3 regions of the Paenibacillus sp. FSL H7-0690 genome follow, and region 3 is predicted to be linked to each of the others. Evidence: riboswitches for the same ligand, from Rfam matches in the RefSeq annotation. Region 3 holds a riboswitch; each other region holds the start of a gene.
What was found. Region 3 has a riboswitch for cobalamin ahead of MHI32_RS04850 (DUF4430 domain-containing protein). Riboswitches for the same ligand answer to the same signal wherever they lie in the genome.
Positions count from the first base shown of each region.

Region 1 (4,916 bases), 510 kb from region 3:
TGCTGGTGAAGGGAATTGAACCCCCGGCCTACGCATTACGAGTGCGTTGCTCTACCCCTGAGCTACACCAGCTTAACGCTGTTTTTCTGCCAAACAAAAAATATTATACAACTTTCAGCCAGAAACGCAAGCCTATTCTCCCTGTTTTCCGCCCTTCTAAACTGCTAATCCACCTGTAGCTTACGCTCCACAGACTCTAACTTTCCACGGCTAGTAGAGGGTTTATCGCGGCGGTCGTCTATTTTAAGTGAGGTAGAGACACGTTCTGCACCTGCGGAAAAAGGAGACTCATGCAAAGCTTCTACCGCGGCAAAAATGCGTTGCAGAGGCCCTTCGATGATCGTCCCCATGGACGTAAGTTCATAAGTAATCCCTTCTACTGTCTTCAGCACCCGCTGCATATCCGCAACATAGCTGCTAAGACTGGTACTGCCTGTTCCAATTGGAATAACTGTAACTTCAGCAATAGGCATGAGAATACCTCCTCGAAATTTTATAGTAGCTGTCTCCTTCCATTGTAACAATTCCACCGCTCTGTCACAAACTAAGCAAGATTATCCTCCCTTATCTCTTCTATTTCTTCTGATTACTCCAAAATATGACTTTGGGCTAAGGGTATTTTCTCATGAGCAAATTCTAGGGTCATCTGCACTATATTTATGGACTCTTTGTGGCATCTTTTCGGACAATTTATGAATCATTTCGCATCTCCCTGTGGATCAATTGTGGATTACTTATGGACAGCCTGTGGATCATTTGTGGAGTACTTTTAAAGAACCCGCTCCCCGCGCGGGTTTTCTAAAAAACTGTTTACAAACACAACATCTTGGGTTATTTTTATCTAACGACAACAAAATATAGTGGAGACAGGCGCTTTGATCCTTAACCGGATTTAGAGCTTAATAGGGAAGCGCGGTGAGAATCCGCTGCGGTCCCGCCACTGTAACCGGATGGCCTTCTTAAGCTTCTGGGAAGCTTGAGAATCCACATCTCCCGGCAAATGCCACTGAGGGTTAGGAACACCCTTGGGAAGGCGCCGAGAGATCCCACGGAAGCCAGGAGACCTACCTGTTTCGACGACACCAACTATTGATGCCTGCGAGAAACAGGGATGGTGTCCGCATGCGGTCATCTACGTAGAGACCTCTGCAAATATCCGTGTGGATATTTACATAACGCATCGGGCATTTTCTGCCATCCTCGGGTAGGGGATGCTTTTTTTATGTAATCTGAACAAATATACGACTGCTTATAGCAGTCCAACTTCTTATGGATATATGGATTTGATGATAGATGTTTTTCTTTTATACTGAGAGGAGAGCTGTACAATGACGTTGTTGGAGAGACAATTTAATGGAGTAGAAAATGCACGGGAAGTTCTTTTAGAAGAGCTCATTGATTTAGGCCGGGATATTATCGACAGTCGGGATATGGACCTATTGCGCGAGAATGCCAATTTGAATGGAGAGAGTTTCTCCGGTAAAATGAGCAAGTTCGGCAGTGAATATTCAAAATGGTACGCCCGCAATTTTACGATGCCGCCACAGCTAGTGCAGGCTATTGATGACAATGTCGTCTATGTGCATGATCTGGATCAATACGCGATTGGAACGACGAACTGTATTTTTATCCCGTTTGATAAACTTCTCCGTGAAGGTTTCAATACCGGCAACGGCAGCGTTCGTCCTCCGAACTCAATAATGACAGCTATGTCTCTGGTAGCGATTATTTTCCAATCCCAGCAAAATGCTCAATATGGTGGTGTATCCGCCAATAAACTCGATTACGATCTGGCACCTTATGTAACCAAATCCTTCGCCAAGCTGTTCCGCAAGGGTCTGGATTATTTTGAAGAAGGACAAGCTGACGAATCTTTGGGCGAGATTACGATGAGCCGGACCGATCTGGCGGAGTCATATCCAAGAGCGTTCCGTTTTGCACTAAAGGAAACCGAAATCGAAACCCTGCAAGCGGCTGAAAGTATGGTACATAATCTGAATACCATGTCCAGCCGATCCGGTGGACAAATACCGTTTACCAGCATCAACTACGGTACTTGTACTTCACCAGAAGGTCAGCTTGTGATCAGTTCTCTGCTAACCGCAACTATGAACGGACTTGGCAGCGGAGAAACACCAGTGTTCCCGATTCAAATCTTCAAATGCAAGCAAGGAATCAATCAACAGCAAGGCGATCCTAACTATGAACTGTTCCTAAAAGCAGCTGAATGTTCTGCGCGCAGACTATATCCAAACTTCGCTAATCTGGACGCTCCGCTCAACTTGCAGTATTATGATTCAAGTGATCCTGATACGGAGTTCGCTACAATGGGCTGCCGAACCCGAGTGCTCGGTGACCGTTTTGGGCGTAATCATTGCTCTGGGAAGGGCAACCTTTCCTTTAATACACTAAATCTGGTTCGGCTAGGTCTGGCACACGGCACAGTAACAGGCAGACGTACCGTCGCAGATGAAGCTGGCTTCTATGAAGATCTAAATCATTATATGGATATTGCGCTGGAAGGACTTCTCCATCGCTTCCACATCCAAACCGCACAAAAAGCTAAAGCTTCCGATTTCATGATGCGAGAAGGCGTTTGGGAAGGCGGCGAACATCTTGCACCCGATGACACTGTAGGCGATCTGCTGAAGCATGGCAGTCTGTCTCTTGGCTTCATCGGTATGGCGGAATGTATGAAAGCTATGTACGGCAAACACCATGGCGAGGATATGGAAGTTCATGCCAAGGCGCTGGCTATCGTGCGTCATATGCGGGACTATTGCGATCGGAAAAGTGAGGAACTGGATCTTAACATCACCCTGTTCGCTACTCCAGCAGAAGGTTTGTCCGGTAAATTCACCAAAGTTGACCGCAAGGTACTGGGTTCCATTCCGGGCGTAACCGACCGTGAATATTATACGAACTCTTTTCACATCCCTGTATACTTCGATCTGGGTGCTGCTCAGAAGATCAGCTTGGAAGCTCCTTTCCATGAATACTGCAATGCCGGGGCTATTTCTTATGTCGAATTAAACGGCAATGCCCGCAACAACCCATCGGCTTTTATCAAAATCATTAAATATGCGCTCGAACAACAGGTCAGTTATTTCAGCATTAACCATCCGATTGACCGCTGCTCCAGCTGTGGATACGAAGGCGTAATTGGGACAAACTGTCCTTCCTGCAACGCAAATGAGAATGACGTGCACATCCGCCGTTTGCGCAGAGTTACAGGTTATTTAACCGGCGACTATCAGACCCGCTTTAATGCCGCCAAACAAGCTGAAGTTCGGGATCGCGTTAAGCATCTATGAATATTTGCGGTTACTATCCGGAGTCGATTAACGAGGGAGAGGGCATGCGGGCCGTCCTCTTTCTCAGCGGCTGCCGCCATCGTTGCCCGGGATGTTTTAATCCCGAGACATGGAACTTTAAATATGGAGAAGTCTTCACCTTAGAACGACAACATGAAATCATCGCAGAAATCGCCGCTAACCCTTTGCTGGATGGTCTGACACTGGCAGGCGGCGATCCTTTTTTCTCAGCAGAAGAGTTGCTGGGGTTCATTCATGAGCTTCGCACTGTACTGCCAGGGTTCTCAATCTGGATTTACAGTGGTTATACGTACGAAGAACTTACAGCCCTTCCCGGTACGCCGGAGTGGAATCTACTTAAACAGTGTCAGGTGTTAATAGATGGAAGATTTGTAGAAGAACTGAAAGATACTACGCTTCTCTACCGGGGAAGCTCCAACCAACGCATTATCGACATTCCGGCCAGCATGAACGGCTCGGAGGTCTTTCTGTGGCAGCCTGCTGCGCTATAATATATCAATTTTTGATATTGAAAATTAATTTGAAATAAGAAGGGATGAACTAACCATGCCGCAATTCGTAGTAAAACCGGATAATCGCCAACTGGCTTTTGATGAGAACCGTCTTTCCGTCTACGCTGACCGTATTCTGGAAGGTCTCGATCAACTAAATAAAGAAACTTTGCTGCGTGGAGTGAATTCCAAACTGCGTCGTGACTCGGTAAGCGGAGAAGAAATCAGCAACGCCTTCACCATGAGCGCTCTAGAGCTTGTAACAAAAGAAGAGCCTAACTGGAAGTTCGCAGCTGCCCGCGCCCTTCTGACTACCCTTTATAAAAAAGCTGCCGTCCATCGCCGCTACAAAGCTTATCCAGAAGAGCCTTACGGTGAATTGTATCCACTAATTACGGATCTCGTGAAAAAAGGAATCTATCGCGAAGAACTTCTAAGTCATTACACCAAAGAACAAATTATCGAACTAGGCGGGTGTATCGATTATACACGCGACCTTTTGTTTGACTATATCGGTCTGCTTACGCTATCCGACCGTTATTTGGCGCATGATTTTGACGGCCGTGTAATGGAGCTTCCACAAGAACGTTATATGATTATTGCTATGTACCTGATGCACCGTGAGCCAGCTGAGAAACGTCTTGAGCTTGTAAAAGAAGCTTATTGGGCTATGAGCAACATCTATATGACTGCTGCTACACCTACAATGTCCAATGCCGGCAAAAAGGTCGCTGGACAGCTATCCAGCTGCTTTATTGATACTGTAGACGATTCCCTAGAGGGTATCTTTGACTCCAATACAGACGTAGCACGTCTAAGCAAAATGGGTGGCGGCATCGGCGTTTACCTTGGAAAAGTACGAGCACGTGGTTCGGATATCCGTGGCCACAAGAACACAAGCTCCGGCGTAATCCCTTGGATTCGCCAGTTGAACAATACAGCAGTCAGCGTAGACCAGTTGGGCACACGTAAAGGTGCTGTAGCTGTTTATCTTGATGTATTCCATAAAGATATTCTCGCTTTCCTCGATCTTAAGCTGAACAACGGTGACGAGCGCATGCGTGCACATGACGTGTTCCATGGCGTCTCC
Region 1 is NZ_CP150281.1:592,982-597,897, reverse strand. Features, by position in the region: tRNA gene MHI32_RS02735 (tRNA-Thr) at 1-72, opposite strand; gene MHI32_RS02730 (MTH1187 family thiamine-binding protein) at 165-473, opposite strand; cobalamin riboswitch at 852-1,087, shown strand; gene MHI32_RS02725 (anaerobic ribonucleoside triphosphate reductase) at 1,329-3,314, shown strand; gene nrdG (anaerobic ribonucleoside-triphosphate reductase activating protein) at 3,311-3,826, shown strand; gene MHI32_RS02715 (ribonucleoside-diphosphate reductase subunit alpha) at 3,882-4,916, shown strand, end outside.
Region 1: another riboswitch for cobalamin. It lies ahead of MHI32_RS02725 (anaerobic ribonucleoside triphosphate reductase); the one in region 3 lies ahead of MHI32_RS04850 (DUF4430 domain-containing protein).

Region 2 (4,916 bases), 3.0 Mb from region 3:
GAGACAAGCTCCACCTTGCTGAACAGAGCCGTTCATTGAATGATACTATCAATTACTATAAGGGGAGGTGAACCCTCATGGCAAAAGACGTAGTTTGTGAAGTTAACTCCTGCACCCACTGGGCAGAAGAGAACAAATGCAGCGCTGAATCGATCTTCGTAGCTTTCCACAGCTCCCAAGAACCAAAACGCGCAGAAGAAACAGATTGCAAAACTTTCGAAAGTAAATAAGTAAATGCCTGAAGGGACCCTCCACGGTTCCTTCTTTTTCTTTTTCATTCTAACAAGATTGAGAATTATTATCAAGTAGCTGATTATAAAAAAATAAGTGAACTAAAAAGCCAGGGTAAATTACCCTGGCTCTAATTTATTTATGTCTATTTTGATGCAATAACCCCTGACTTTTCCCTCGCAATAGCAGCAGCGCTTACCATGTTACGTAGTGCATCCTCTGTCTCCTGCCAGCCACGTGTTTTCAGACCGCAATCCGGATTAATCCAGAACTGTTCAGGGTCCAGCACCCGCAGCGCACGATCGATATTCGCCGTCATTTCTTCTACAGCCGGAACCCTCGGACTATGGATGTCATACACTCCAAGACCAATTCCTTTATCATAGGCCTGCTCCTCAAAGCTGATAATCAGCTCCCCATGGCTACGTGAAGTCTCAATGGAGATTACATCAGCATCCATAGCCGATATGGAATCGATCATGTCATTGAATTCGCTATAGCACATATGCGTATGAATTTGTGTCGTAGCCTTCACATGGTTCGTAGCAACGCGGAACGACTTCACTGCCCAGTTCAGGTAATGCTCACGGTCTTCTGCCTTAAGCGGAAGTCCTTCACGTATAGCCGGCTCATCCACTTGAATCATTTCGATGCCTGCATCTTCCAACGCTTTTACTTCATGGCGAAGGGCAAGAGCAATTTGATTGGCTACCTCTTCCCGGCTGAGATCATCACGTACAAATGACCAATTGAGGATAGTTACAGGACCCGTCAACATTCCTTTAACCGGAAGCTTCGTCAACGATTGTGCATAGACACTTTCTTTAACAGTCATAGGCTGTATAAATGCAACATCCGCGTAGATCACCGGTGGCTTAACGCAACGGGAACCGTAGGATTGAACCCAGCCATTACTAGTAAACAAGTATCCGTCCAGCTTTTCTCCGAAAAACTCCACCATATCTGTACGCTCGAACTCACCGTGGACCAGAACATCCAGACCTAGCTTTTCTTGGAAGGTAATTGCATCCGCGATCTGCTCACGAACAAATCCATCATAACGCTCCTGATTCCAGACCCCTTTACGCCATTTCAATCTCGCCTGACGCACTTCTACTGTCTGCGGGAAGCTACCAATTGTAGTGGTTGGCAGAAGTGGAAGCTGCCATTTCTCTTGCTGCACCTTTAAGCGTTCAGCAAAAGGCAAACTGCGTTGGTCCGGCAAAGCTGCAAGTGCAAGCACTTGCTCCGCCACATCCTTACGGCCACGCTCAGGTAGTGCGCGGAATGCTGCAATAGCTTCACGACTAGCGGCCAGCGCTGCTTTAGAAGCTTCTCCTTTATCTGCGAGGGCTGCTCCGAGCAAACTAAGCTCTGCAAGCTTCTCATCGGCAAAAGCTAACGCATTCTTAACTGTCGCCTTCTGCTTCACCTCACCTTGAACGGTGACTGGGACATGCAGCAGACTGCAAGAAGGCTGAAGAATAAGACGATCAAGCGGCACATGAACACTGAGCTTTTCTACCAGTTGCAGCTTAGCGTCTAAATCGGAACGCCAGATGTTCCGTCCATCAATAATTCCGGCACCCAGCCATTTGTCCTTCGGCCAGCCAAGACGTTCGATAGAAGCCAGATTTGCTCCACCATCGTGCACAAAGTCAAGACCCAAGCCTTGAACAGGCAACTCTAGCAGTGCCTCCAACGGTTCAGCAGCTTCGAAATACGTCTGTAAAATAATATTCAAGCCCGGCACGGAGCCGGCAATTTCTGTGTATATCGAGTTAAGCAGTGTTAATTCTTCTTTACTTATGCCTGTAACAATCGCTGGCTCATCGATTTGTACCCAGCTTACCCCTTCTTGCTTCAGTTCCTGTAGCAGTTGAACATAGACTGGAACAAAACGTGCAGCAATCTTGGCGATATCTGCCGCTGCGTAACCTTTGGACAGCTTAAGGAAGGTATACAGACCTAAAAGTACCGGTTTACCTTCAATCCCTGCCTGCGATTTAGCAAAACGATAAGCCGCTAGAGGTTTATTTTCAGTCAAGCGTGGTGTTTGTGTGCCGATCTCTGGAACGATATAGTGATAGTTCGTATTGAACCATTTGGTCATCTCACAGGCAGTAGCCTCAGCATTACCACGGGCCATTGCAAAATAAAGATCAAGCCCGATGTCGCCGCCATCATACGTGTACCGTGGAGGTACAATTCCAAACATAACAGCCGTATCCAACACATGGTCATAAAAAGTAAAATCATTCACCGGAATAAGCTCAATTCCTGCCTCTTGCTGGGTCTTCAAATGCTGCAGCTGAATTGCTGCCATTTCGGAGCGGAATTGCTCTTCATTTATTTTCCCCTGCCAGTAGGCTTCCAGTGTCTTTTTCCACTCGCGGTTCTTTCCGATTCTCGGATATCCAAGATTACTTACTTTTACTTTATTCGTCATCTCGATACACTCCCTCTTCCATCTCTTATTTCAAACTCCAAAGCTACTTGCTTTCCTATAAAAAAGAGCGCCCTTCCCTAAAAAAGTCAAAGGGAAAGACGCCCATGATATACCCATGGTTAACGTCTAACACCTCCCTATCTTCCGTAGGTGAAGCAGTGCTGTTGAAACAGGCAGGTCTCCTGGCTAGCGGCGTCAACATCTTGAGCAGTCTTCCCAGCAGTAGTAAATTGCCAGTGACCTCTGTTGCTCGAGATTCTTCCGTTACAGTGGCGGGACCGCATCGGCGTCGAACCGAATTTCCCTATTAAGCCTACCGAATTACTATTTTCCGGTCAGCACCTGTCTCCGATATCATTCATCATTTGAGTGTCTTAATCTGATGTCATCATACGTGAAAGCCCCAGCAATCTGCAATAGATTACTGGGGCTTCTGTTATATCGATTCCTTATAACGGACTTAGAAAAATACGAAATATACTACAGCAGCAAGAATTATACGGTATATAGCAAACGGTAAGAGCTTGATACGATTGATCAGTTTTAAGAAGAAACGCATCGATAACAGCGCAAATAGGAAGGCACTAATAAAGCCTGCAATAAAAAACGGCAACGCGTCCATGGTGAAATATTGCCAGTTTTTCATCAGTGACAACAGACTGGCACCTGCCATGATGGGTACTGCCATAATAAACGTAAAATCAGCAGCGGCACGATGGCTCATCCCGAGGAGTACTCCACCAGAAATCGTCGAGCCCGAGCGTGAAAATCCAGGCCATAACGAAAAACACTGTACAAGACCTACACCAAGTGCCTGTTTGTATGTAATCTGATCTACACTCTCAGTTCTGATCTTCTTCGGCCCAAACAGATCGGCAATAATCATTAATATAGCCCCAATCACTAGACCAATTAACACTGTTGAGGTAGAGAATAAATGCTCATCAATATAATCATTAAACAGAACACCTAACACACCTGCAGGCACTAACCCTACCAGAACCTGAGTCAGCTTGAGATGCCCGCCCTGCTCCAACTGCGGTAGCTCCTCTGTTACAGGATCCAACTGCTTACGGCTGAAACGCTTTAAGCCTAACAAATCAATGAACCGATTTCTAAAGATCACAACAACCGCTAATATTGAACCCAGTTGAATAACTACTTTGAAGGTATTTGCTGTATATTGTCCAAATAACTCCTGTGATTTCAGCCACATATCATCAACAATAATCATATGACCCGTGGAGGATACTGGAGCAAATTCGGTTAAACCTTCAACAAGCCCCAAAATAATGGCTTTAATAATCGTTAATAGCTCCATTTGTTTCCCTCCTTTTTAATAGTCATTTCTATTATCAGTCCACTACCCGCTTAGCCCTCAGTGTTCATTCTCCGGCTGCGTTTGCGGAAGTACAGAAACCCAAGAATAACTAATCCGCCAGCAATTAGTACATAGACTACATTGGAGTACACATCCATGTACACGGCAATGTCTTCCCAGGATTCGCCCAATACCGCGCCAATAAGCACAAGCAGCAAATTCCATCCCAATGTGCCAATCGTTGTGAAGATCATAAATACTCCAAATTTCATGCCCGACATTCCCGCCGGAATCGAAATCAGACTGCGGACCAGCGGAACCATCCGACAAAACAATACAGTCCAGTAGCCATATTTATCAAACCAGGCGTCAGCCTTGTGGATATCTTTTTTACTGACCCTAATTAGGCTACCCCAGCGTTCAACCAGTTTCTCTAACCGGCTCACATCCAATAATCGGCCAATATAATAGAGAATTACTGCACCCAGTAGTGAACCAGCCGTGGCAGCAATGATTACACCAGGGATCGTCAAGCTCGTCGTAGTCGTCATAAATCCTCCAAAGGGCAGGATCACTTCTGAAGGAATTGGTGGAAATATATTTTCAAAGGCCAGCATCAGAAAAATACCGAAGTAACCAAACTGCTCCATAAAATCTGTAATCCATGCTTGCATCTTGTTACCCCCATTTCTCATATCAAGTTCTTCTTCAGGTTGCGTAAATAGCGGCTGCGAATAAAAAAGAAGTATAGTCCTTGAACAGCCAAATATCCGAGTAACACCGCGCCTGTCTCCGTTGCGATAGATAAGTAGAACAACCGTTGAAGCGCAATAAAGGCAAACACACTGTGTAAAATAGCTATTCCGACCGGCACAAAAAACAACAAAGACAGCTGAATCGTAACTATTCGATTGA
Region 2 is NZ_CP150281.1:5,006,980-5,011,895, forward strand. Features, by position in the region: gene MHI32_RS22135 (DUF1540 domain-containing protein) at 78-230, shown strand; gene metE (5-methyltetrahydropteroyltriglutamate--homocysteine S-methyltransferase) at 377-2,680, opposite strand; cobalamin riboswitch at 2,835-3,041, opposite strand; gene MHI32_RS22145 (undecaprenyl-diphosphate phosphatase) at 3,141-4,001, opposite strand; gene MHI32_RS22150 (DedA family protein) at 4,052-4,675, opposite strand; gene MHI32_RS22155 (FtsX-like permease family protein) at 4,693-4,916, opposite strand, start outside.
Region 2: another riboswitch for cobalamin. It lies ahead of metE (5-methyltetrahydropteroyltriglutamate--homocysteine S-methyltransferase); the one in region 3 lies ahead of MHI32_RS04850 (DUF4430 domain-containing protein).

Region 3 (4,916 bases):
CAGACGGTGCAATTCATTCTAGAATCCGCTTGAATGATATTTTCTTAGAACGGTTTGACCGGGAATTTGATCTGATTCGGCAAAGAAATGTGCCAGATCCGGCGATTATGGAATGCTTTAAAGAGTATTTTGTACTTAAGGATCACAATTACAGGGTCAGAATCGTGGATTATTTCATCAATGGGATGCTTCATAGTGTGGAAGCGGGCCGCAAGGATATTTTGAGTGCTGCTTACGGGATCATTGAGAGTAATGATGAGTTAAGTGCAGCTTACTTCCAGCGCGTGATGTCTGAAACTTATTTCCGTAAGCAGCTACTTGAGCCTTATATGGAATCAAGACTAGCTGCGGCGTCCAGATCTGCGGATATTCTGAGCTTTGTGCTCCATTGGGGGCGGTTCCTGCCAGTGGCGTTAGAGCAGTCTTTTGCTCAAAATGCTGTGAAGGATTATTTGCTAGAAAAGCTCCAGCTGGAGCATGATCCGGTGGCTTCTGTGGCGGAAATTCATGAAATTGTAGATAAGGCAGAAAAAGATCGCCGCAAAGGAACAGGAGTTGCTCCTAAGGCACTCTCCCTAATGCAGGATCTTGCTGCTTCAGCAGATAGATTCTTACTGAACCGCTTATCGCTTTCTGATATGACGCAGGAGGAGCTTCTGGAGGTAGTTTTTTTACGGTATGGTAATGTTGTCGATTGGCAGCCGCCACTGGATAGGATTAGCAAGCAGAAAGAGAATGCGCTGCGTGCCGCTTACCGCTGGTTTGGTGAAGAGAAGCCGAATGAGGAGATTTTTACAGGATTGTCTCCGCAGGAACTAGACGATGTGCAGCTACTGGGTCGTCGTTTGCTAAAAGAGGTGCGTGTTCTGGAACCCTTTGAACGGCTTCCGCTAGCCTTTTACTATACAACTCAGCGTGAAGGGGGTCCGCTGGATTACGATGCGCTTCTGGAGCTGTTAAAGCGTAAAGCCGGTTCCGACAAAGAAATCATCTATCGGTTTTTTGCTTGGTCGCAAGGCAATCCTTTATTTACGGTTTCGAATAAAAAGCTGCAACCGGGTTACCGTAAGGCGATTCTGAAGTATTTCCTGAGCAGTGATCGTGAAGCGTTCAAGAATCGGGAATTCCGAAAGAACTATGTCGCGGCAGCTCGGCCTGCTCTGCAAAATGTGTACAATGAAGCCCGCTCCCAACTGGCTTCCCCGCTGGCGCGCTGGATCAGCCGCAGCCGATTTCGACTCTTAATCTCCGGCTCCATTACGGGTATTCTGGTGATTATTGCAATTATCGTATTCAGTATGCTGCGTCCGGATGATACGAAGACGGCTCTGCCGGGGACAAGCCCTGAGCCGACCCCTGTTCAGAGTGCAGGCAATATGCTGCCTCCAGCTTCAGTATACTTGAAGGATCAGAGCGTCGAAGGAGATAAGGGGAGCAGCATATTGGTGTTCACCTTCGCAAGTGCAGATGACTGTGTGCAGTTTCAACCGACTGAGATTAGTTTAATGTCTTCGTCTACAGAGATAGATAAAAGCTTTAAGGTCGCTGCTACGAATGGGACTTGTCCAGTGCCGTCAACGGATGGGACGGATGAGGGAAACGCTGCTGACGAGTCAGATGCCGCTGGCACTACTGGAGGAACAGCAGAAGGTGCAGATGCTACTAATGCTGTAGCTGATGCATCTCCGTCTCCTACGCCTTCCTCTAATACTGAGGACAGCACTGGGTTGCCTTCCGCAACAGCTGTGACTGAAGGTGAACAACCTTCCTATCAGGTTGAGGTTACATTGGAGCCTGGAGCGACAATTCTAGAGAAAAGTATGATCAAAGCCGGAAGATTTACATTGATCGTAGATCCCGACCCTAATATTCCACCAGCTTCTGATTCAAGTGCTGAACCCTCCCCGACTGCAAGTCCGGATGGAACAGTCGAATAACAAGCTTTCTGAACAGCAATAACTACCGGAAGGTGGCGTATTGCTGTTCATTTTTTTGCTGCCCATACTAAGCTTTTCTATAGACATGCTATGTATTAATAGATATGATTATGGATGTCAAAATAAGATACTACATACTGGAAAAGGTGCAGACTCTATCAATCTAGTCGTCTGCTTAAAAGGGAAGTCCGGTGCAAGAGTCCGGCGCGGTCCCGCCACTGTATGTGCGGAGCGTTTCTTCTATAAGCCACTGCCCCGAAGGTAGGGTGGGAAGGTGAAGAACAGCGATGAAGCATTAGCCAGGAGACCTGCCTTTTTCGTGAGCGTTTCTATTCTTCGTGGGGTAAGAATGTGGAACATATACAGATGGACTGTTGGCAGGAAGCAAGCGCCGCAGCCTCAATTTGTAATCTTCCCTGACCGCCCTCCAAAGGGGCGGTCTTTATGTTATGCGTCTTATTCCCGGCAGTACCCATTCTTATACAGAAAGAGGTTAAACAATGAAGAAAATCATGTCTTCCAAGTTTGTAGCACTTGGGCTGGCTTTATTCATGGTCATTTCAATTCTAGGAACATCTCTTGCTCCGGCGGGACAAATATTTGCAGAAGCGGGCGCTGGCGCCGGTCTGGAGGCAACTGCTGCGGAGCGGATTAATGTTGCGGATGCGACTTATGCGGCTGCAGAATATCTCTTGAAAGGTGGCGTGCAATCGGATTGGCAAGCCATTGGATTAGCGCAAGCAGGGTACAAGCTGCCGGCTAGTTACCTTTCAGAGCTTGAGAAAAAAGTAAAGGATGCAGCTGGCGATTTCACCAATGTAACCGATTATGCTCGAATCGTGCTCGCAGTGAGAGCGATTGGTGCAGATCCTACTAGCTTTGCTGGTAACGGAACGACTCCTGGCTATAATCTGATTGAGAAAATTTATAATAATAGCAAGCTCAGTGAACAGACGCTTAATAATCCGGTATATGCTTTACTTGCGCTGGATTCTGGTAAATATAATATCCCAAGTGACGCGAAATGGACGGCGGATAAGCTCCTTACGGAGATTCTCTCCAAACAGAATCCGGATGGGGGCTTTGCACTAACCTCAGGCGCAAGTGAGCCTGATATGACAGCGATAACCTTGACGGCTCTGGCGGCACATAAAAATAATCCCGAAGCCTACTTAGCAGGGCTACAAGCCGTAGCTTGGTTATCTGCAGCTCAAGATAGCCATGGGGGTTACGGTGACAGTGCTGAAAGTAGCGCACAAGCAATCCTTGGACTCACATCCTTCGGAGTTGATCCTAGTGGATTAGAATACACCAAAAACAAAGTGGATCTAATGGAGAACCTGCTCAGCTATCGTCTAGCTGATGGTAGCTTCACCCATAGCCGTGGTGGAAGCAGTAATATTCTGGCGACAGAGCAAGGGCTTCAGGCGCTGGTTGCCTATAATTTGCTGTATAAAGGAAGCAACAGTAAGCTATACGATTTTTCCAAATCCTCCATTCAGAGTTCACTCATCTACGCTCCAGTAACGATTGAGGGACCACAGGCCACGTTGGCACAAGGGTACGCCTATGCTGGCAACGCACTTGGAGCGTTAGAGAAGCTGGCGCTTCAAACGAACTTGCCGATCACGAATCCTTCGGGCAGTTATGTGACTGGCATCGGAAGTATTGCTGCTGGAAGCTTTGGTGGTTATGACGGATGGATGTATGTTGTATCGCGTGACGGAAAATGGATTAATCCCGATGTAGGCATGAGTGATTTTGTACTTAAAGATTCAGATCAGGTACTGGTTTATTATGCCGGAGACGACACTAAGCTTGTGGATTCCGTTACGCTTTCCAAAGCAAATCTTAAAGAGGGCGATTCTTTTACCGTCACTGTAACTAGTAAGACGTGGAAATGGGACGCTGCTACGAATACTTCCTCTCCTGTAACTGCAAAAGCTGCGGGTGTTCAGGTCCAAATTGGAGCTCACAAGGTAACGACGAATGCTAAAGGTGAGGCCGTATTCTCAGGAAATATGCCCGCAGGTGACTATACACTGACTGTAACTGGCTACCGTGAAGGCAAAGCCCCAACGATTGCTAAATATACAAAAGCTCTAAAAGTGATTTCTAAGAATGTAACAGCTTCGCTAACCGTTGAAGGCCCGGAAGGGTTGATTAGTGAGGGGACTTTGAAAGCCTCCAATGCCCTTGAAGCGTTGCAACAACTAGGGTCTACCGATGATTTTAAAGTAGATATCACCAAATCGTCTTATGGCAACTTTGTATCAGGTATCCATGGAGTTTCGCAAGGTACTTACGACGGATGGTGGAGCTTCGTGGTATCACGCGGCGGGGAGTGGATATATCCAAGTGTGGGTATGGATGCGTTCGAACTACAGGAATCCGATCGTGTGCTTGTCTATTATGCAGGAGAAAATACACAGGTTGTAGATGCTGTGGTGCTTACCCCACCACAGCCAAAAGCTAATGAAGCTTTTACTGTAAAGGTTTCACAGAAAAAGTGGGTGTGGAATCAGGAAAGCTTCACTTCTGATCCGGTTATCTCACCGGCTGCAGGTGTGCAGGTTTCGGTTGGTGATAAGAAGGTAATCACGAATGAACAAGGTATGGCTGTTGTTGATGGGGGTCTCCCAGCAAATAGCTATACAATAACTGTTACCGGTTATGCTAAAGATAGCGTACCGAGCGTAGCGCGTTATACTCAGTCTCTGACTGTCGGATCGTCTGTTATTGCTCCAGCAAAAGCTACCGCTACCCTCTCAGTGATTGGAGATAGCCGGAAAGGAACCATCCTAGCCAGTACAACAGTAGCTCTAAAAGAGGGCGAAACGGCTTATAGCTTACTAGTCAGTCAATTAGGGACTAAGGTAGTATCATCCGGCAACGCTGGAAGCATCTACGTGAAATCTATTGACGGGTTGGCTGAATTTGATGGAGGCCCAAGCAGCGGATGGAAGTATAAAACGAACC
Region 3 is NZ_CP150281.1:1,098,295-1,103,210, forward strand. Features, by position in the region: gene MHI32_RS04845 (glycosyltransferase) at 1-1,937, shown strand, start outside; cobalamin riboswitch at 2,065-2,268, shown strand; gene MHI32_RS04850 (DUF4430 domain-containing protein) at 2,438-4,916, shown strand, end outside.